4 regions of the Dehalobacter sp. TBBPA1 genome follow, and region 4 is predicted to be linked to each of the others. Evidence: riboswitches for the same ligand, from Rfam matches in the RefSeq annotation. Region 4 holds a riboswitch; each other region holds the start of a gene.
What was found. Region 4 has a riboswitch for cobalamin ahead of AB3489_RS14515 (energy-coupling factor ABC transporter permease). Riboswitches for the same ligand answer to the same signal wherever they lie in the genome.
Positions count from the first base shown of each region.

Region 1 (5,701 bases), 1.1 Mb from region 4:
GCAAAGATAAAAGCAATCCACAGCGGACTGTACCAAATGGAAATGATAGCTTCAACTTCCCCGGCAATGATCCCTGCAGGCTGTTTATAAAGCAGAACAATGAGGGCTGTAAAGGAAGCCCAGACCGTACCGTTAATTAAGTACATGCCTGCTTTGCCTGTGGGAAGAAGGTTGTCAATAAACCCTGTCGCCTGACAGGCTATGACAAAGACAATCCCTAAGAGAATGGACCCTACGAGCGCTTTGGTGTCGGTTCTTAAAAATTTGTTTTTCATAATGTCCTCCTAAAATTATATTTTTTAATTTTAAATAAAATTAACGGTGATAAAGAATAGGGTACAAACCATCATACTGATCATTTCCCAGCTTTTTAAATGCAATTGTTTGCCAAACGTCCGCTGCTTGCTTCGGCCATAACCTTTTAACTCCATTGCAAGAGCGATATCTGAAGTATGCCGGACTGTGCGATAGAGCAATGGCATAAAGGTTAGCGGAAGATTTTTTATTCTATTTTTAATTCCTTCCGAGGGATAACCCCGAACCGATTGACTCTCTGAAATTGCCAGATATTCCTTTTGCATCAGAGGAAAAAAACGTTTTGTCATAACGACCAACATGGCATAACGATAAGGGACACCCCATGCTATAAGCATTAAAGCCGCATCTGTGGCAGAAGTCCAGGTCATAAACTGAACAGCGGCCAAGGTCACAGCAGCCGTCCGGGAAATACCCAAAGCAGCGGCCGGAATTGAGCCTGTATAAACAGACAGAATACCCCACTTCCAGAGAAGGTCCCCCTCCCGGCAGAACAATAACTGTATGACAAGAATCTGCGAGGCTACTAAAAGCATTACTGGCAACAGTATTTTATATTTTTTTAAATGGTTGGTAAAAATACAATCCGCAATGATTACCAAGGCAATAATTCCGATTTCCAGGCTCAGATTTTGTGAAAGCAAAGCTGTAAGAATGAGTGTTAAACACCATACCAACTTCGTACGCGGATCAATTTTTTCAATGAAAGCCATAAGCAACGCCTTCCTTCTGGAAATCTAACCCTATGTCTTTAAGGACCTCTTCAAAAGAACCAATCTCTTGGGCCGGAATATCCAATGCCAGACGGTGCATGTGCATTGCCACAATACGGTTGGCATATTGTTTGGCCAAACCCAGGTCATGGGTAACGAGAATAACCGTTTTACCTTGTTGCTGAAATGCAGAGAGCAGCTCCATGATCAGGGCGCTCTGTTCTTCATCTAAACCTGAGGTAGGTTCATCCGCCATGATAATCTCGGGGCCTCCTACCAAAACAGAGGCAATTGCCAGCTTCTGACGCTGGCAGCGGCTAAGCCTGTGCGGGTGGACATCGGCGAATGCCAATAGCCCGACTTTGTCTAAAATCCCATTTACTTTCTCTGCAATTTCCTCTTCCGGCAGTTTTCTTGTTCTTAAAACAAATGCCGCCTCATCTTTTACTGTGTTCGCAAAGATTTGAAGATCGGGGTTTTGAAACAGGAAACCTATTTGACTGCGTATCGTTGCTAAGTTCCTCTTGGTCAGGGGTTTGCCAAAGATTCGAATCGCACCCGTATCCGGGATAAGCAAACCTTCCATTAATTTCAACAACGTCGTTTTCCCTGAACCATTGAGCCCAATCACCCCAATAAAATCACCGCAATTAATATCTAAATTCATATTTTCACAGCCTTTGAAACCACCTTTATAGGTAAAGGCCAGATCCTTTACTTCCATCAATTTTTCATTCGATTTTTGATTCGATTTTTCATTCAATTTCTCATTTAACTTTTCATTTGCCGCCGTCATATTTGGGGTTGGTCTTGTTTGATTGAAGCGTTTCTGATAGTCACCAGGGCTGCATTCTTCTCTGATTGTTCCTTCAGCCATGATAAGAATACGGTTGGTATAGGGAAGAATATCGCAGGCCCGGTCCATCACCATAATCACGGTAATTCCCTTTTCTTTATTTAAATAGCTGATATAGGAATAAAGTTCCCGTTTTCCTTTTCCGTCTAATTCTGCGGTGGGCTGATCTAAAACAAGAATGGGCGTTTCCATCGCGAGAATACTTGCCAATACTACTCTTTGGGCTTGGCCGCCGGACAGTCCATCCGTCTTTCTTTGTTCAAAACCCTCCAGGCCAACGAATTGTAAAGTTTTTTTGACTCTGTTCTTCATTTCATCCCAAGGAAGTTCCATATTGGCAATCCCGAAAGCCACTTCTTCCTCTACCGTGATACTGACCATTTGATTTTGCGGTTCCTGCATCATATAGCCGATATAATCACACATTTTTGCTAAGGGGATCGCATGAATGTCTTGCCCCATGACCCTAACGGTACCGTTTAGCTGTCCGTTAAAAAATTGAGATGCCGCTCCGGTGATACTATGGAGTAACATCGATTTTCCCGATGCGGCTTCCCCAGTAATGGCGATGAAATCTCCTTGATTGATGGTTAAGTCGATATCTTTTAACACTTTGTTTGTCTCAGGCGGAAATACAAGAGATTCTATTTTAAGCTGTACCGCAGGTTCCATCGGATGAAGGCCTCCATATAAAAATCTAAACTATGTAAACGACATGCATACAAAATAAAAAAGTTCCAGTTTTGAGAGATACTAACTCTCAAACTGAAACTTTACCATTGCTTCATGTTGATATCTTCATTGGCAGGTCTTCTGACTCATAGCTTTAACCGATTTCTGTGCCTTCCCGATTTCTCAGTGGCATCGTACAGTCATCACAGCTATTTACAGCGGCGGGTCCGTCCAGGAATTGCACCTGATTCCCTATTCTTCTCGATAAGAGACACCAAAAAAGAATGTATGATTATTACGTCTTATTCTAAATGAAATTGAAGAAAAGTCAAGAGAAAAGATGGTGAGATTTTAACATTTGCAGCCAGGACTACATTTCCCAGATGAACAGGTTTTACCACCTTTAACTCCATAGGCATTAACCGTTGTAAACCGCTGAGTTATTTTATCATCAGCGCACTGCGGACATATTTGTTTGTCTCTTGAACTAACACTACAAAAAACAGAAAACTTGTGACCACACTTTTCGCAAATAAAGTCATAAGTTGGCATTTAATAACCTCCTAAAATATCTTTTCTTCATCAAATCAATAATAAATTCATTGAATCCCCAATATTATATCCGTATGACGCCAGGAGAAAATACTAGCTGGTCTTAATTACAGATCTTTAAATATGTTTCTGCCAGTTTTTTAGACGGCTATAATCCTGTATAATGATCCCTCCATATATTGGCCGTATAATGTTCTCAGATTTTAAGTCGCGAAATAATTTTGACACCGTTACTCTTGTTGTATCTGCAAGTTCAGCCAAATCTTGTTGATTGATAAACAGTTGCATCCCTTGTTGATCTGCAAGTGCACATAAAGTTTCGATAATTCTATGGTCTACCTTGTAAGTGTAATGTTTCTGCAGCCGGCTTATATGGTTATTACTTTTCATTGAAAGGTCGTAGAGCAGCTCTTCAGTAAGCGTAAAATCAGACTTCATCAAACTTTTCATTTCCTGAATTGAAATTGCAGCGGCTACTGTGTCTTCAACAGCCGTAAATGAACCGAGAGGGGGAATACCGGTAAACAATGGCGCAATCATAAATAAATTATTTGCACCCAAGACATCAATGAGAACCTCATTGCCTTCTTCGTCAACTTTCGAATATTCAACCGTCCCTGTAAAAATATATAATAGCTTCTCAATCGTAATGCCTTGTTTAATAATAATGCTTCCTTTGGGATATAACAATCTTTCTCTATCCGCAAAAACTTTCTTCCAACCATCTATTGGCGACCGGAATAATTTTGTGTGTTTCAGCCATGGTAGATCATTATCACTCATGATTACACTCCCTTGTACTTAGCCTTATACTTAGACTAATTAATATGTGAAAATGTAATTATGTTGTTTCCTTGTCCTGCCTAAATCTCCTGATAATTAGAGATATGGGCAGACAGAACTACCCTTACCTTGATTATATATTATTTTTCTTCGTGGATATAGTATGCAGATAATGGACATCTAACGACGAGCGTCAATTTAATTAACGCTGGTGAATGGTTATAAAAGTTGTTTTATGTTGCTAAATACTAAGATTATAACTAAAAATAAGATGATCGCTGTCAAAGTACAGAAAAATATTTCCTTAGAGCCAAGGTGCCTCATAGTGACCTTCCTTTATTCGTTAGAATACCTTGTTCCTGTTTCTTTTGGAAAAGGGAATTTACAAATCGTCTTGCTTTAATGATGATTTCATTGATCACCCCGACCGGACAAAAATATAAACACCAAAATCTTCTAATAAACAGCGATACAACCAGGATAATACTGAGCAGTATCCATTGCACACTCACCCCCTGAAATCCGAACAGGACTCCAAAAGGCTCATAACTGCCTCCTATACTCGGTGATTTAAAGCAAAAGCTTAAAATCAGTACGATCCAAACTAACATGTATTTTATTTTTTGCAGCCATGTTGCTACATGATGATTACATTTTAGTTTTCCGCCTCCGATTTTTGCCAGTATTTCCTGAATCCCTCCAAAAGGACATAACCAATAACAGTATAGGTTCTTCCCGCTTAAGAAAATAATTACTGGAATCCCGACGATTAAAATATACCAAAAAAGATTTTGTTTAAAAGCCGTGAAGAATCCCATTAATCCGCTGGCAATGTTCGCAAGTGAAATTGAACAGTTAAACCAGAAACCAGTAAAAAATATACTGCATATAAGAACCAGCCATCGCAGCTTAGGAATCTTAAAACGCACTCCTATAATCGTTGCAAATATTAATAAAGCCAAGCCTATTTCTTTGATCCCCAAATTAATATTCTCGGAAGGCTCAGAAATATTCAAAGCAAGTTGGTTTTTACCCAACCCATGACTAGCCTGACGGACTGCATTGGTAATTCCTCTTGATGAAAGCGTAGCGCTGGTCACTTTGTCGATATCCTGACCAATTTCTAACGGTTCATCTACAGATTTACCTGTAAATTGTTTTAGAAAATCCCCACTCAAAACTGAATGAATATAGGATGGTGTTTCCGTAGCATACCCTACAACCCGAACTTTTAAAATGTTACCGTTGGGGTCTGTAGCCGTTAAAACAGATACGGGACCGCCATAGCCGTTCCCTTGACCAAAAACCACGTACCCCTGCAGCGTATCCTGACCGTTGATATTCTTATAGCCTGCATAGGTCAGTGGGTGAGTCTCAATCGCTTTAAACTCCTGAGTATTGCTCAGCATTGAGGGTAAGAATTGCTGGACATCCATCTGTCTGCCCTTAAAACTAAACAATAATGCGATTATTAAAGATCCAAAAAACATAAATAAGAACAGTCTTTTTAAATGAACTTTAGACAAAATTACACATCTCCCGGTATACCATCGTTTATTATATCCGCACTACGTGCCTTTCTCAGCACTTCCCGCCTCAATTGAAACATAGTGCATGTAGTTCCAAGTCTTGTTGGATCCGGCTACAAGAGTGTCCCTCAGATTTCCTCAAACTGCCAACCACGCTTTTACGACAAACGGTTTGACTGCCCAGCGATTATTTTTTTGTTTTCTCTCTGGGCAGCAAACCATTCAGCCTTACCTTAAAACTGAGAACAAAAGTAATTACATTTTAGATGCATTATCAGCTA
Region 1 is NZ_CP162385.1:1,031,679-1,037,379, reverse strand. Features, by position in the region: gene AB3489_RS05230 (hypothetical protein) at 1-275, opposite strand, end outside; gene AB3489_RS05225 (energy-coupling factor transporter transmembrane protein EcfT) at 306-1,028, opposite strand; gene AB3489_RS05220 (ABC transporter ATP-binding protein) at 1,015-2,556, opposite strand; cobalamin riboswitch at 2,670-2,850, opposite strand; gene AB3489_RS05215 (zinc ribbon domain-containing protein) at 2,908-3,108, opposite strand; gene AB3489_RS05210 (Crp/Fnr family transcriptional regulator) at 3,226-3,891, opposite strand; gene AB3489_RS05205 (4Fe-4S binding protein) at 4,212-5,300, opposite strand; gene AB3489_RS05200 (hypothetical protein) at 5,676-5,701, opposite strand, start outside.
Region 1: another riboswitch for cobalamin. It lies ahead of AB3489_RS05220 (ABC transporter ATP-binding protein); the one in region 4 lies ahead of AB3489_RS14515 (energy-coupling factor ABC transporter permease).

Region 2 (5,701 bases), 1.5 Mb from region 4:
GAGTCATAATTGGGAGCGAGACTCGTCCAAATTAAAGAGAGATTGGAAAAAATGACGGACATGAGGATCAGTGGGACAAAGATGAGCAGGGCATACGGGGAGTGGACAATGCCGAACAAAGCGACGACAATAAAGAAAACCGCACCGTAAAGAACGCCTTTGAATGTGCCATACAGGATTTCGCCGAGGACGATGTCGTCCATGCTTACCGGCGTAACAACCATGCTGTGAAATATTTTCTCCTGGGACATCCGGGTATAGCTGTTGTAGGTCATTTCATAAGTCACAGCAAACATCGCTGAAGATGCGATCAGCCCCGGAGCCAGAAAATCAAGGTAGGAAAGCCCGTTGATTTGCGTAATATAAACGCCCAGACCAAAGCCCATGGCCCAGAGATAAAGCAGCGGCTCCAGAAAATTAAACATCAAATTGGCTTTCCAGGTTTTGCCGAAAACCTTCAGATTCCGCAGAAATACCTTGAAAGTCAGTATTGGATTAAGATCAGGTTTAACTATTTTCATCCTCTTATCCTCCATATCATCAGCGCTCTTCATATGATTTCTCAAACCCGCCACGCACACCATGAAGCGTTTCGCCGGTCAGTTTCAGAAAAACATCTTCAAGATTCGTCGGTCTCAGGCGCTGATAGCTGACAGGAAGGTGTTCACCGGCAATTCTTTGATTCAGGTCGTCAGCCATGGCTGGTCCGTTATCAGAATAGAGGACCAGATCATCACCAATTTGTTGAAAAGATTTCAGCCACTCAGAGCTCCAGTGCAGGAGCTTATTTTGCATATCCGGACTTACCCCGAGTTCCAGCGCATATTGCCCGACATGCTTATCAATAAGATCTTCCGGTACACCTTGCTCGAGGATTTTGCCCTGATTGATGATGATCAGTCGGTCGCAGAGATGACTGGCTTCTTCAAGATAGTGTGTTGTCAGCAGCATGGTCGTACCGCTTTCTTTTAACTGCCGCAGACGCTGCCAGACTATATGACGGGCGTACGGATCAAGCCCGGTGGTTGGCTCATCAAGAATCAATAGCTCCGGACGGTTGATCAACGCTCGTCCAATTGTCAGACGTCGTTTCATGCCGCCGGACAGCTCGTCGACGACCGCATTGGCTTTACTTCGAAGATCCATAAAGTCCAGGATTTCAAAAGCCCGTTCCCTGGCTATACTACGCGGCAGACGGTAATAGGAGGCGTAGACCAGCAGGTTTTCCAGAACCGTCAGTTCCGGGTCAAGGTTATCTTCCTGGGCAACAACACCGAGACGTGCTTTAATTTCCCGGGAATGCTCCGAAATATCTTGGCCGAAAACCGTCAGATGGCCCTCAGTTCTCGGGGACAAGCCAAAAACCATTCTAGCCAGGGACGTTTTGCCGGCACCGTTTGGACCAAGAAGTCCAAAACACTCTCCCTGCCGGACGGTAAAAGAGATCGCATTAACGGCAGTGAAATCTCCGAATCGTTTGGTCAGGTTTTCGGCTGAAATAATATTGGCTGGAAGAGAATAAGACATGAAGAGATACCTCCGTGAATTGCTGTTCTTTTTTCCTAGCGTATCAAAAGGAGGGCAGAAGAGCAAGGCCGCGTCTGTGAAAATATCATGCAGGAGGAGAAGGCTATATGCTGTCCCGCAGATTGCGGGTGGACACGTTGTGCGTCATCTGATATAATATAGTCGCTTAGGTTGCATAATTTTGCAATAATAGGGAAACAGGTGAAATGCCTGTACGGTCCCGCCGCCGTAAGGTGGAGCAGATTCAAAGTTGCCACTGTTTACAATGGGAAGGCTGAATTTGCTTTGAAACCGAGTCGGAAGACCTGCCTGAGCCATTTTGCACTGTTTTCACGGAGGATGAAAGGTGTAGCATACGAATCATGCAGAAGTGTTTTGGACTGTTTGCAGATTGTGTAAGTAAAACCTCTTCCAACCGCCGGTTAGAGAGGTTTTTTGATGTCCATGGAGAGCTTCAATAGAAATGGAGAACAAGTCATGAAAGCAGTTATTCCACGTATTATGTTTGCGGCTGCAGGCAGCAGCAGCGGCAAGACCACAATCACTTGTGCGGTATTACAAGCCCTTCTGGAGCAAGGAGTTAATCCTGCTGCGTTTAAATGTGGGCCGGACTATATTGATCCGATGTTTCATACCGAAGTCATTGGGACAAAATCACGGAATCTGGATTTGTTTATGCTATCGGAAGAGGTATGCCGGTATTTGCTGGTCAAGAATTCCGAACAGTCGCAAATCGCTGTTTTAGAAGGAGTAATGGGTTATTATGACGGGCTAGGCATTGGCAGTACCGTGGCAAGTTCTTACCATTTGGCTGCAGTAACGCAAACGCCTGTTATCCTTATTGCCAATTGTGCCGGTTCAGCAATCTCAATTGCAGCCTTGATCCAAGGATTCTGCCATTTTAGACCGGACAACGGGATCAAGGGCGTTATTCTGAATAATCTTACACCTTCCCTATACCCGCAGTATAAGGAAATGATCGAAAAAGAGACGGATATCCAGGTGGTCGGCTACTTTCCGAAGCTCAAAGAATGCGCGCTGGAAAGCAGGCATCTTGGATTAATTACAGCATCCGAAGTGGAAGACCTACAGCAAAAAATGAAATTACTGGCCATACAGGCCAGAGAATCCATTGATCTGAAACAGCTGCTGCGTATTGCGGGAGGGGCCCCGGAAATAGACTATCATGAGGCCGGGATCGAGAGAATCTCTGCTGTTAAAGTCGCCGTAGCCAGAGATAAAGCCTTTTGTTTTTATTACCAGGACAGCCTCGACCTTTTGGAAACATTGGGAGCGGAACTGCAGTATTTTAGTCCGCTTGAGGATCAAGCTGTACCGGAATGTGACGGACTGATTCTCGGCGGCGGTTATCCGGAATTATATACCGGACAGCTGGCCAGCAATACATCGATGCTGGCAAGCATCAGGCATGTTCTCTCCAATAATACTCCCTGTATAGCTGAGTGCGGCGGGTTCATGTATTTATTGGAACGTATTGCTGACAAGGACGGCAAACCTTATCCAATGGCAGGACATTTAGAAGGGGATGCTGTACTGACGGATAAACTGAACCGTTTCGGTTATATTTCACTGACGGCGCAAAAGGACAACTTGCTGTGCGACAAAGGCGGCAAGATCAATGCGCATGAATTTCATTACTCTGATTCGACAGCCAACGGCAGCAGTTTTACGGCAGTAAATTCATCCGGCAGCAAAACGTGGGACTGCATCCATGCCGATGAGAACCTCGTTGCCGGCTATCCCCACCTTCATCTCTGGGGGAATCCGGAGTTTGCCCGTTCGTTTATCCGGAAATGCCGCAGCTTTCGAACCGCTAGGATGGGTTAGTCAGGCGTGTATAAGCTGGAAAAGTTTGAATCGCTTGATGATCGATAGATGATCGATAATAATAGATAAAGGGATATTTTGGTGAAAGGAAAGAGGCGGTGAGTAAATGTTGGCTTTGGTCAGCGGAGGCGTTGCCAGCGGAAAGTCTGAAATAGCAGAAAACTTAGCTGTCAGTTTGAATAAAGGAAAAATGGCCTATATTGCAACAATGGCTGCCTCAGATGAAGAGTGCTGCAACCGGGTGGTCAAGCACCGTCGAATGCGGGACGGCAAAGGATTCGATACCTTTGAGTTTTCTTACGGACTTTTCGATAAGATCCCTGTTCTCAGCGGCTGCCATACCGCTTTACTCGAGTGCATGGGCAACCTGATTGCCAACGAAATGTATCTGCAGGAGCGCAGCCCGCAGGATACCATTGACTGTATCATCAATGATATCCGGTTGCTATCGGTGACCGTACCGAACACGGTTATCGTAACCAGTACGATATTTGAGGATTTCAAAACCTATGATGATTTTACAGCCGGCTATATCCGTGTACTGGCTGAAATAAATTCAGCAATTGCCGCTGCTGCAGATGTAGTGATCGAATCAGTCTGCACGATCCCGCTTATCCATAAAGGAATGAAGGAGCTTTCCGGTTATGAAAATCTTGTTTGAATCGTTTGTTGCCGCCTTTTCGATGTTCTCTAAAATTCCGATGCCTCAAATCGACTGGAACGAGAAGAACATGCGTTATTCTTTTATCTTCTTTCCTGGAGTCGGGGCTGTCATTGCCTTTGTTATCTGTCTCTTGTTTTTATTGTTGCAATATTTCGGGTTCAGTCCCGTCTTTTTTGCTGCTGCAGCTGTATTTATTAACGTCATGATCACTGGCGGAATTCACCTTGACGGTTATTGTGACACGACAGATGCCTTGAATTCCCATAAGGACCAAGAGGAAAAGCTTCGAATCCTTAAGGATCCTAATGTTGGAGCGTTCGCGCTCATCTATACGTCAGTTGTCCTGCTGCTGCAGTTTGCGGCGTGGTATGAGACGTATCTGACACCTGACTTTTTCTTTCTCGTTCTTGTTTCGTTTATCCTGTCACGATCGATGGCCGCTTTGGCAGTCGTCTGCTTTCCGTGTGTCAGAAATACAGGACTTGCTTCAATCTTTGCAGGTTATGCCTCGAAGAAAACGGTAAGAACCATCATTTGCTTGATCGCTTTATTATGTGTTGCGGCAATGCTGTACGTGAGTGTGATTGTCGGAAGCATTGCAGTTTTATTTATTGTGCTGTCTTTTTACTTATTTTACCTGATGGCCCAAAAGTATTTTGGGGGTATAACCGGTGATCTGGCAGGCTTTTATATTGTGGTAAGTGAAACAGGAATACTCCTAATTTCAGTAATAGCAGGAGGCGTTATGCTATGATTTTGGTGATCGGAGGCGGCAGTCAGGGGAAATTGGAATTTGTCAGGAGCAGATGGGATATCGCTTCGGCAAACATTACGGACGGAGGGACTTGCAGCTTCGAAGAGGCTTTTCAGCGTCCGGTGCTTGACCATCTGCATCTGCTGATCAGACGTTTGCAGGGAGCCGACCTTGATGCACGGAAATTTATCGCTGACGGAATCGAGCAGCACCCCGACATGATTCTGATTTGTGATGAATTAAGCTCAGCTGTGGTGCCGGTTTTGAAAGATGACCGGGAAATGCAGGAAACGACCGGGAGGATCCTTTGTGCAGCCGCCCAGAAAGCGGCTAAGGTCTATCGCGTCTTCTGCTCCATTCCTGTTCTGATTAAAGGTGAAGAGCATGAATAAGTTCCTTTACCTGATCCGGCATGCCAAGACTGAGGGCAACTTGAGAAGCAGGTATATCGGAATTACGGATGAGCCTTTATCTGAACAGGGGATCTTCGAACTCCGCGAGCATATTGCTGCCGGCCGCTATACGGCAGTTGAACATGTTTTTGTCAGTCCGATGCTCCGCTGCCTTCAGACCAAGGAGCTGATTTATCCGAATGTCCCTTACAGTATAATTCCTGAACTTGCGGAATGCAGCTTCGGTATATTTGAGAACAAATCGTATGAACAGCTGAAGGACCTTGCCGAGTACCAAAGCTGGATTGACAGCGGCGGGAAACAACAAATCCCAGGGGGAGATCAGCCGGAAATGTTTAAGTCCCGCTGCCTGGAGGGTTTTAGCCGCGTTATTCAGAAAGTAGATGAAGCCGGAATAGAACAGGCCGGACTGATTATTCACGGCGGTACGATCATGATGCTGCTTGAGGCATTTTCTCCGGAAATATTTGATTTTTACCATTGGCAGATAAAGAA
Region 2 is NZ_CP162385.1:1,410,567-1,416,267, forward strand. Features, by position in the region: gene AB3489_RS07020 (ABC transporter permease) at 1-521, opposite strand, end outside; gene AB3489_RS07025 (ABC transporter ATP-binding protein) at 541-1,527, opposite strand; cobalamin riboswitch at 1,679-1,855, shown strand; gene AB3489_RS07030 (cobyrinate a,c-diamide synthase) at 2,005-3,375, shown strand; gene AB3489_RS07035 (bifunctional adenosylcobinamide kinase/adenosylcobinamide-phosphate guanylyltransferase) at 3,482-4,036, shown strand; gene cobS (adenosylcobinamide-GDP ribazoletransferase) at 4,020-4,793, shown strand; gene AB3489_RS07045 (hypothetical protein) at 4,790-5,185, shown strand; gene AB3489_RS07050 (histidine phosphatase family protein) at 5,178-5,701, shown strand, end outside.
Region 2: another riboswitch for cobalamin. It lies ahead of AB3489_RS07030 (cobyrinate a,c-diamide synthase); the one in region 4 lies ahead of AB3489_RS14515 (energy-coupling factor ABC transporter permease).

Region 3 (5,701 bases), 260 kb from region 4:
ATCCCTCATCTTCTGGTAGCAGGCGTCGTAGAAGTAATCTTTACGGTTGCCATTATTTCTTTTATTAAAAAGGTTTCTCCCGGAACAATTTATCAGGGAGCAAAGCAGAAAACTAAAGCGATCTATGGATTGATCGTCGCGCTGATATGTTTGACCCCACTTGGACTTTTGGCAACCGGGACAGCCTGGGGCGAATGGGGTGCGGAAGAAATACAGGATGTCGCCTCTGGGGGCAACGTACTTGGCTTTGTGCCTGAAGGCATGCAAAATGGATTCAGCTTTAATGCAATCATGCCGGATTATGCAGTCAGCGGCTTACCGGAAATAGCAGGGTATATCTTGTCGGCAGTGGCCGGGGTTGCAATTTTGCTGATTATCTTTAAAATAATAGGTACATTGAAGAAAAATAAAGACGGGAATCTATCCGGTCAATCGTAGGGAGAATTTCAGATGATGCCCGAATGGCTGTTAAGAGGGGAACCCTATACGCCTCAAACGGATAAGGATACTTTTATCAACAAAAGTATCCTGTCTTTATTTGAGGTAATATCCAGAATAAGAACCCAAAACGAAGCTCAGGCGGACCGCCTTTATGTCAATGCCGTACTGAAGGTTGTCTTTGCGCTATTGCTGGTTGTCCTGCTTTCTCTTTCCAGAAACCTCACTTTTGTTGTGGTGGTCGGCGTCTATTTGCTGGTTATTTTAAGTTTAATGCGCGGAGAGGAAATTATCCGTATATTAAAGATAAGTCTGGCGATGGCGCTATTTTCTTTTATTCTGCTCTTGCCTGCAGTTTTTTGGGGAAATACCTATAGCGCTGTGATGATTACGTCCAAAGTATTTGCAACGGTCACCGCAGTCAACATTTTGTCGCATTCTTCAAGATGGAGCTCCCTTACCAGCGCCATAAAAGTATTCCATGTGCCGGATATTTTTATTTTTGTGCTGGATATTACCATCAAGTATATTGTCATGTTAGGTGAGCTTTCGCTCAGTATGCTTTATGCGTTGAAACTGAGGTCGGTAGGCAAAAATAAAAGCAAATACACATCGCTTTCCGGTATTGCCGGAACTATGTTCATCAAGTCCAAGGAAATGGCTGAAGAAATGTATTCCGCTATGGAATGCAGGGGATTCACAGGGGAATACCGTGTTTATCATCAATGGAAATTTTCTTGGGCTGATGGTATTTTTATTTTGATAAATGCAGGGATCATCTTTGCCTTTCTATATTTAAAATAACTTCAGAAGGGAATTTACTTTACATGATCGAGTTAATTGATATATCCTACGCCTATTCAGGAATCAGCGCTTTAAAAAACATTAATATTCATGTTGAAAAAGGCGAAGCAGTGGCTCTAATGGGAGCCAATGGGAGCGGAAAATCTACCCTGCTGAAGATCATCAACGGACTAATATCTCCAGACAGCGGAGTTTATAAATTCGACAAGGAAGAAATCACGGCGAAGAAGCTGCGAGAAGCTAAATTTGCCAAGCTCTTTCACCAAAGAATCGGCTTTGTTTTTCAAAATTCAGATACCCAGCTTTTTTGCGCTGATGTCTATGATGAGGTTGCTTTCGGACCCCGACAGATGGGTCTAAGTGAAAGCGAGGTTGAACAGAGGGTTAATGATTGTCTAACCTTATTAAGTATTGAAGCTTTTAAACATCGGCAGCCATATCATTTAAGCGGTGGTGAAAAACGCAAAGTTGCTATTGCCTGTGTGTTGGCTTTAAACCCTGAGGTTCTTGTCATGGATGAGCCTATGAATGGGCTCGATCCGAGAACCCAACGCTGGCTTGTCGAGTTTATGGTGAAGTTGAATCAAGCGGGCAAAACACTGCTTATATCTACGCATAATTTAGAATTGGTGCAGGAAATATCCCAGAGGGCGATTTTATTTGACGAAAACCACAGTATTATAGCCGATATGCCAACAGACATATTACTGATGGAAATTGAACTTTTGAAAAAAGTGAATTTGGTTGATGAATATTATCATCGGCATGAAGGGGAACATCACGCCCATTTTCATAACCATAATTATAACTTGTAGTTTTTCATGGATATTTTTAATATTAAGATATTAGTTTGTGATGATGCTATACAAATTTTAGAAAAACGTGATATAAGAACTGTTTCTCGAATCGGTATACAAGATATTTCCAGAAGAAGAAAACCTTGTGCTGGAGAATATCTTTGGTGAAAGGAAAATTGTTAAGGCGAAAATCAAAGGAATGTAACTGGTAGATCATAAATTGTGTTGCAAAAATAGTGGAATCCGGACAAGATCTTTCTTGACGCCAGCGGACTTCAGTCAATTATGGAGGATTATAAGAAAAACCCCGGATTCTATCAGACCCTTACAACGGTAAAAAATGGCGAAGTCCATGCCCAACTGCCTTATAATTTTTATATAACCAATATTGATACGGCGATAGCGGACGCTTATTATATGGGAAAGATACTCTATCCAGAACAATTTAAAGATATCAATCCGGAGAAAAAGGCGGATGAAATCTATAAATTCCTTTTAGGCAAAGAAGTCTATGCCCAAATGGCTAAAGACTATAGCGGCTTTAAGAAAGTAGTGTTGAAGTAGTTATAGAAAGGATGTTTTAAAGGGATCAAATTTGTTGAAAAAAAGAGCATGTTTGGCCTTTAGTCCAAAACAAACATGCTTTTCTCCATGACGGGTCAATATACTGTAAGCAGGTCTTCTGGTTCAAGGTTCATTGCTTTTGAGCTAGTGATACGAATAAATTTTAAGGACTTCAAACAATAAGTCCAAATTTGTTCGTGACATAAGCTCTTTTATAAGATATAATAATAGAAAAATTGAATATGTGGTAATGAGCGATTCTTGCCCGAGGGCAAGAACTGAAAAGGGAAGTCAGTGAATGCTGACGCGGTACCCGCCACTGTACGAGGGAGTCGATCCACAAAAATGTCACTGGGATTTGCCTGGGAAGACGTGAGTCGATGATGATCTTGAGCCAGGAAACCTGCTCTTGCCAGCCGCTACGGCAACCTACGGGATGTTAGGGAGGTGAATACTCTGTGTTTTCTGGATTCTTACCGTTTTTTGATACAGGTTAGACTCTTTACCCTTCCATGGTAAAGAGTTTTTTTGTTTTTCGGATTTTGTTATTAGCTATGGAGGTTTAAATGATCATCCTTCTGGGAGAAACGCCTGCAGCTCGTGAGATTAGTGAACATCTCCAAAACAGGGGGATCAACTTCATCAAGAAGTCTTCTTGGACTGGCAGAGACAACCTGACGCTTCCTTCTGTTATTGTCGATATCAGCCATCCTTCCAGTGATAAGTTTGTTTCGCTAAGTCAATTTTGCAAACAATCCGGAGTCCCTTATCTTAGGTTAGAAAGGCCTGAAACCAATATTCCGGATAGTTCCTTAATTTCTCAGGCATATAATTGGGAGGAAGCGTTGCTTCGTCTGAATGAGCGCATCAGCACATTATACCAGAAAAAAGAACGGCAGGTAAAAGTCTTTATCACTACCGGCAGTCATCAACTGGAGAGTATTGTGCATAGCCCCTTTGCCTCTATGGCCCGTTTCATTGTCCGTGTTCTTCCCGAAGGCTGTCTGGTGCAGAAATGTCAGGATTTAGGCATTCATCCCCGGGACATCCTGGCCATGCAAGGTCCTTTTTCCAAAGATATTAATAAAGCACTGTTTAAGTTTTACGGAGCGGACATCGTTTTGACAAAGGATAGCGGGCTTGCCGGCGGAACGGATACAAAAATATCGTCAGCTTTAGAATTGGGGTTAGAAATTCTGCTGATACGGAAAAATAAAGCTGGCTATGGTTTAATCATGAATAATGTCAACGAATTAACAACATGGCTTGATGAGAACATTTTAAAATGATTAATTTTAAATTTTTGGATAAAAAGAAAGGTGACGCTAATGAATAGTAAAAGAATAATGATGATCGCAAGCATTACGTTAATGCTGATCTTATTGCCTCAAAACGTTTTCGCCATGCATATCATGGAAGGATTTTTGCCCCCGGCTTGGTGTATTTCCTGGGGTGTCCTAACAATCCCGTTTTTAGCTTATGGCTTGTATTCCCTGCGTAAGTTAACGACAGAATCTTCAAAAGTGAAGTTGCTGCTGGCGATGGCCGGTGCGTTTGTCTTTGTCTTATCCTCTCTGAAAATACCCTCCGTTACCGGAAGCTGTTCACATCCCACCGGAACAGGGTTAGGCGCAATTTTATTCGGTCCGGCGATCATGAGTGTCCTTGGCATCATTGTTTTATTATTCCAGGCTATTTTGTTGGCCCATGGAGGGCTTACGACTCTAGGAGCGAATACATTTTCCATGGCGGTTGTTGGTCCGTTTGTAGCCTTTGCTGTTTATCTTATTGTGCTCAAAGCAAAAGGACCCCGGTCACTGGCAATCTTCTTAGCGGCAACACTTGGGGATTTAGCTACCTATATTACAACATCAATTCAGCTGGCACTTGCTTTTCCTGACCCAACGGGAGGGATTACAGTTTCTGCAGCTAAATTTTTGGGTATTTTTGCTGTTACCCAAATCCCCTTGGCAATCAGTGAAGGAATACTGACTGTGATTATCTTCAATGCAATTATGAATTACCTTAAAGGCGATGAACTTCAATCCTTAAAAATATTTTCCAAGGGGGCCGCACGATGAATAATACTTATGATAAACAGGGCAATAAAAAAAGAATTACTACCAATCTTATCTTGATTGTTATTGTTATCCTGCTGGCTGTCATTCCGCTTATTATCGCTAAAGATGCGGAATTCGGCGGAGCGGATGGCCAAGCCGAAACTGCGATTACCGAGATTAACCCTGAATACAACCCCTGGTTTTCTTCAATTTTTGAGCCTCCCAGCGGTGAAATTGAAAGCTTGTTGTTTGCTCTGCAAGCAGCGTTAGGTTCCGGCATTCTCTTTTATGGACTGGGTTACCTGAAAGGGCGCAGTAAAAAAGAAGAGAACAGAAATAAAGCTTAGTGGCAACATCGTAAAGTATGAGTATTCTGCGTAAGAATATAAGCAAAATTCGTATGAAATAAGGAAAAAAGCATGATAAATATTGACAATTACGCCTATGCTTCAAAACTGAAACGTAAAAATCCGATGGAAAAAGTTGCCTTTGCTTTGTTGACCCTGGGTGTCTGTCTTTGGGGGAATTCCATCCTGCTCTCGCTTGTAGTTTTACTGATCATGACGTGGTTGTCCGTCAGGAAGGGTGGGATCCCGCTCCGCTTTTTTCTTAAACTGATGCTCCTGCCGATGTCATTCTTAATCTTGGGAGTGCTTATGATAGCCTTTCAAATCTCAAATGATCCCCAGCAGTTTGTTATGTCTGTGCCGGTGTTCGGTACATTTTTAGGATTTTCTAAAATCGGTATAGAGACAGCCGCACAGCTATTCTTCAGGGCCTTAGGAGCGGTATCCTGCTTATATTATTTGTCCCTGAATACGCCGATGGTTGACCTCCTATCTGTACTGCGGAAGCTGAAATGTCCTAAAATTCTGGTGGAATTGATGAGTTTGATTTATCGGTTTATTTTTGTATTGATGGAAACAGCGGAGACAATGTATACGGCTCAAAATTCCCGCTTAGGTTATTCCAGCCTGAAAGCGGGGTATCATTCGTTGGGGGCTCTGGCATCAACTCTTTTTATCCGGGCCTACAAAC
Region 3 is NZ_CP162385.1:217,292-222,992, forward strand. Features, by position in the region: gene cbiM (cobalt transporter CbiM) at 1-438, shown strand, start outside; gene AB3489_RS01115 (energy-coupling factor transporter transmembrane protein EcfT) at 451-1,242, shown strand; gene AB3489_RS01120 (energy-coupling factor ABC transporter ATP-binding protein) at 1,266-2,057, shown strand; gene AB3489_RS01125 (hypothetical protein) at 2,185-2,244, shown strand; gene AB3489_RS01130 (hypothetical protein) at 2,325-2,603, shown strand; cobalamin riboswitch at 2,839-3,029, shown strand; gene AB3489_RS01135 (precorrin-6A/cobalt-precorrin-6A reductase) at 3,170-3,892, shown strand; gene AB3489_RS01140 (energy-coupling factor ABC transporter permease) at 3,932-4,684, shown strand; gene AB3489_RS01145 (energy-coupling factor ABC transporter substrate-binding protein) at 4,681-5,010, shown strand; gene cbiQ (cobalt ECF transporter T component CbiQ) at 5,083-5,701, shown strand, end outside.
Region 3: another riboswitch for cobalamin. It lies ahead of AB3489_RS01135 (precorrin-6A/cobalt-precorrin-6A reductase); the one in region 4 lies ahead of AB3489_RS14515 (energy-coupling factor ABC transporter permease).

Region 4 (5,701 bases):
CCGGAGATTAACCACGGGATTCCAGAGATGATTACCGGTCTGGGGATCGCTGTGCTGACTGAAGATTCTGTCGCTCATCTTGGTCAGGTGGAAAGGCCTCTGCGCGTCCTCGACCAATGGGTCTACCACTCCAGGCTGTATGCGGCAGCAAGTTTTGTGACAACCAGGGATGACTTGGAACTTGTCCAATTGAATTCGTTTGGCTGCGGACTGGATGCAGTCACCACGGATCAGGTTCAGGAGATACTGCACCAGTACAGAAAGACCTATACCTTGGTTAAAATTGATGAGATCAATAATCTGGGCGCTATTCGTATCCGGATACGGTCATTGCTCGCTGCAATGAAGGAAAGAGACAAAAAAGAAATTCATGCGCATAAGCTTTTTGAGACACCTAAAAGAGTCATGTTTACAGAAGAAATGAAGCATGAGTATACGATTCTTTCTCCGCAGATGGCACCGATCCATTTTGAACTGATTGAAGAAGCCACCCGTTTGGAAGGCTATAAGATAGAGATTCTGCCTGATGTGGAAATGGATGTCGTCGAACAGGGACTGCTGCATGTGCATAACGATGCCTGCTATCCGTCAATCTTAGTTGTCGGTCAAATTATGGCGGCACTGAAATCGGGTCGTTACGACCTAAACAAGACGGCAGTTATCATGTCGCAAACAGGCGGCGGCTGCCGGGCCAGCAATTATATTGGCTTTATCCGTAAAGCCTTAAAAGATGCCGGCATGGAACAGATTCCGGTTATTTCCCTTAATGCCGGCGGTCTGGAGTCCAATCCCGGGTTCAAACTTTCCATGAAGATGATCAAGCGTTGCGTCATGGCTACGGTTTATGGCGATCTGCTGATGCGCGTAACCAATGCCATACGACCCTATGAGAAAAATAAAGGAGAAACGAATGATCTCCTGGCCAAATGGCTGAAGAAACTGAAGCCGACCCTGGCTGCGATGAACCTACGGGAATATCACCGAAATATCCGCCGAATTATCAAGGACTTTGATCATATTGAGATCCTAGATGTTAAGAAACCAAAGGTCGGGGTGGTTGGGGAGATCCTCGTCAAATTTCATCCATTTGCCAATAATTTTATTGTGGATGTTCTGGAAAAGGAAGGCGCCGAAGCCGTTCTGCCGGATCTGATGGATTTCTTTATGTACTGTGCGTATGGAACAATATTCAGAAGAAAAGAACTCGCTGGCTCACTGAAAAGCGAGCTTATCAGCCGCTATATTATCTGGCGATTGGAAAACTACCGCCGGGTAATGAAACGCACTTTGGCAAAGAGCAACCGTTTCCATCCTCCCAAATCGATTTATGAGTTGGCCGATATGGCCGGCAAGATCATGCATCTCGGACATCAGACCGGTGAAGGCTGGTTCCTGACCGCAGAAATGCTGGAACTGATAGAAAGCGGAGCAACAAACGTTGCCTGTCTGCAGCCGTTTGCCTGCCTGCCAAATCATATCACGGGTAAAGGGATGGTCCGCGAACTTAAACGGCACTACCCGCTGGCGAATATTGTGCCAATCGATTACGATCCGGGTGCCAGCCAGGTGAATCAGATCAACAGAATTAAACTGATGCTTTCAGTCGCTTTCAAAAATATGGAGAGGTCGGAAGCAGTCAATAATGCCAATACGAACAATAGAAACAAAATGAATAACAACGCCGGGCAAATGCAATCTGCACCCAGCGAGGAAGCGGCAGCTTTGCATAACACTGAAGAAGGTACAGAGCAGTCGTATTCCGAACAGAAGATTATATAACAAAAAACCTCTTCAGTATTGTAGGCTGAAGAAGTTTTGAATATTTATTGAAGTAGATTAGGAATACTAAATGAGTCCGTTATTCTATTTCATCTGCTGTTTGGCATAGGCGATCATTTTTTTGACCATCTGGCCGCCGATCGGGCCTCCTTCCAGACCATTCTGTCTGGCAGTAACATCGCCTTTATAGTGGTCGTTATTTTCCCTTACAAAATCAAGATGGCCGATTTCAGCCGCAGCCTCCATTTTTAGATTCTGCAGCAGCTTTTTTTTGCTTTCATTTGTTTTGCTCATTTTTTTTCACCTCCATCAATATTATTGACACTTTTGAAAAAAATCTTCATTGTAAATAATCCAATATCAGAGAGATTTAACCTTCAAGTTTTTGATTGCAAATGTTTGGACGCAAACATAGTGACTGGAGTTGGAGAAAACATGCTGCAGATCAAAGTTCTAGCGGTAGGGAAAATCAAAGAAAAATATTTAAAAGAAGGGCTGAAGGAATACGCCAAGCGTCTTGGCGCGTACATCCGGCTTGAGATGATTGAAGTTGAGGACGAACCATGCCCCGAAAGGGCATCAGCTGCCGATGAAGCAAGAGTAAAACAGAAAGAAACTGAAAAGGTTCTTAAATTAATTTCACCTCAGGATTATGTGGTTTTGCTGGATCTTCTGGGAAAGGAACTTTCTTCACCCGAACTTGCCGTTTTGTTTGATGAAAGAGGGCTTTCAGGCCAGAGCCGGATCACTTTTGTGATTGGCGGATCTCTTGGTACGGCAGATGAAATCCGAAAACGCGCCGATTACCGGTGGTCGTTCTCGAAGCTTACCTTTCCGCACCAGATGATCAGGCTTATCCTGCTGGAGCAGATTTACCGGGCGTGCAAGATCAGCAAAGGGGAACCCTACCACAAATAGAATTGATGGAGGTAAAGATACTTCAATTAATATATTGATTCCTTGTCGAAAGAGCGATATAATGAATCAGGATTAAAACTGAATAGACAGAACAGGTGTTGAATGGAACTGATAAGCGTACCATTCAATGAATAAGGAAAGTCGGGTAGAAGCCCGCGCGGTCACGCCGCTGTGAAAGTGGAGTTCTTCAGGTATACCACTGGGAAACTGGGAAGGTCTGAAGATCGATGATGCTTAAGCCAGAAGACCTACCTGTTTTAGTGTCTCACCATATACTCTACGAGTGATAGAGAGGGGGATGTATGTGCAAGACTACCGAGGAAAACTTCCTAGCATATGAGCCTCTCGACGTAAGATGTTGAGAGGTTTTTTGTTTCATATCTTATATAGGAGAGTTTGACGATGATAAATAAAAAGATTTGGATAATGGGTTTCGTACTTATGTTTATGTTCTTGCCCCAGCAGACATATGCCATGCATATCATGGAGGGCTTCCTTCCTGCGGGTTGGTGTATTACTTGGGGTGCTTTGGCAATACCTTTTGTTCTGGCTGGTTTTTTTTCTATCAGAAGAACTGTTGGAGAGCATCCCAAAACATTAATGCTTTTGGCGATGGCAGGTGCCTTTGCTTTTGTTTTGTCTTCCCTGAAGATTCCTTCCGTTACAGGAAGCAGTTCGCATCCTACGGGGGTTGGCTTTGGCGCTATCTTGTTCGGACCGACCGCAATGGCCGTAATTGGCTTGATCATACTGCTGTTTCAGGCTGTTTTACTGGCTCATGGCGGATTGACAACATTGGGAGCAAATACTTTTTCGATGGGCATTGTGGGGCCGCTGGTGGCTTTTGCTACATACAAAATTGTGAAGAAAGCAAATGGACCGCAGTGGCTTGCCGTGTTTCTCGCTGCCGCACTTGGGGATTTATTAACTTACGTCACGACATCGGTGCAGCTTGCACTGGCGTTTCCTGCTGAAACAGGCGGCGTTATGGCATCACTTACCAAGTTTTTAGGTATTTTTGCCTTAACGCAAGTACCATTGGCGATCAGTGAAGGTATTTTGACTGTGCTGATATTTAAGGCGATTTTATCCTATGCAGGGGATGAGCTTAAAGACTTAAAAATACTTTCAAAGGAGGTCTGAAAATGTCTGTAGAAACGATGAAACCGAAGAATAAAAATCGGGTTATTATCACAAATATTATTTTAATTACGATTGTCATAGCGCTTGCCGTTATGCCCCTCATTGTGCAAAAAAATGCGGAATTTGCTGGGGCTGACAGCCAAGCTGAACAAGCTATAACAGAACTTAACGGGAATTACCAGGCCTGGTTCTCACCGATTTGGGAGCCGCCTAGCGGAGAAATTGAAAGCTTGTTATTTGCGCTTCAGGCAGCTGTCGGAGCAGGTGTTTTGGGCTACGGGTTAGGTTATCTGCGGGGTCGTAAGAAAAAGGAAGAACCGGTAAACAATGATTTACATCGATAAATACGCTTATTTATCCAGGCTTAAACAAACGAATCCATTAAAAAAGCTGGTCTTAGCCGTTTCGGTTTTGGGGGTCTGTCTCTGGGCTGATTCCGTTGCGGTGTCAATCTTGACGCTCCTGATCATGGGTTGGTATACCGTTTGCAAAGGCGGTACACCTGTTAGAATTTTTATTAGACTGATGCTTGTCCCACTTTCCTTTTTAGTGATCGGCGTTTTAACCATTGCGGTCAATGTTTCAGGGGACAAAGATGTTTTTGTATTCTCTGTATATGCATTTGGCATGTATATCGGGGTGTCGCAGTCCGGTATTCTAAGTGCGGCAAATTTGTTTTTTAAAGCGCTTGGCGCGGTTTCCTGTCTGTATTATTTATCGCTGAGTACACCAATGGTAGACCTGTTGGCAGTTCTTCGGAAGCTTAAAGTTCCAAGACTGATGGTTGAATTGATGGGACTGATCTACCGGTTTATTTTTGTATTTTTGGAAATGGCAGACACCATGTTTACGGCGCAAAATTCCCGCTTGGGCTATGCGGGGCTTTCTTCCGGATACCGTTCATTGGCGGCTCTGGCTTCGTCACTTTTTATCCGGTCTTATCAGAGGGCGGATGAACTGTATATTGCGCTTGAAGCCAGGGGATATGACGGTGAGCTCAGTGTGATCCATGAGCAGGCGGAGACTCATTGGACAGAATATATTCCGATTATGCTGATTAACCTATTCCTGATTGCAGTTGCGCTGTTTTCCAAACAATGGACAGGAGGCTTACTATAATGGCCGAAAATGGCTTGATTGAAAATGTGGAGGCTAAAAATATCTTGGAAGTCAGAAATCTCCACTACATCTACAGTGATGGAACCCAGGCCTTAAAGGCCCTGTCACTCGGGATTAAACAGGGGAAAACGACAGCAGTCCTCGGAAGCAACGGTGCTGGAAAATCAACGTTGCTGGAAAATCAACGTTGCTGCTTTCCTTTAACGGCATCAATAAGCCTTCAGGCGGCGAAGTTCTATTCAAGGGCCTGCCGCTGGATTATTCAGTAAAAGGTCTCAAACAGCTTCGAAAATCTGTTGGCATTGTTTTTCAGGATCCGGATAAGCAGTTGTTTTCAGCCAGTGTCTATCAGGATATCTCCTTTGGAGCGATGAATCTAAAGCTGCCTGAGGAGGAAGTCCGCAGAAGGGTGGATCTAGCCATGAAGAGAACCGGGATATCCCACCTGAAAGACAAGCCCACACACAGCCTCAGTTTTGGCCAGAAAAAACGTGTAGCCATTGCCGGCGTTCTGGTGATGGAGCCGGAAGTGCTTATTTTGGATGAACCGACTGCAGGGCTTGACCCACTCGGAGTCAGTGAGTTAATGAAGCTGCTCAGAAAATTGCAAATTGAGCTGAATTTGTCCGTTGTGATCTCAACGCATGACATTGATATTGTACCGCTTTACTGCGATTATGCGTATGTCATCGATGACGGCAGGCTTGTAATGGAAGGTACGCCTCAGGAAGTGTTTTCGCAT
Region 4 is NZ_CP162385.1:2,972,486-2,978,186, reverse strand. Features, by position in the region: gene AB3489_RS14530 (acyl-CoA dehydratase activase-related protein) at 1-1,779, shown strand, start outside; gene AB3489_RS14525 (alpha/beta-type small acid-soluble spore protein) at 1,864-2,073, opposite strand; gene rlmH (23S rRNA (pseudouridine(1915)-N(3))-methyltransferase RlmH) at 2,218-2,697, shown strand; cobalamin riboswitch at 2,774-2,968, shown strand; gene AB3489_RS14515 (energy-coupling factor ABC transporter permease) at 3,100-3,840, shown strand; gene AB3489_RS14510 (energy-coupling factor ABC transporter substrate-binding protein) at 3,843-4,184, shown strand; gene cbiQ (cobalt ECF transporter T component CbiQ) at 4,168-4,959, shown strand; partial or broken gene AB3489_RS14500 (ATP-binding cassette domain-containing protein) at 4,959-5,701, shown strand, end outside.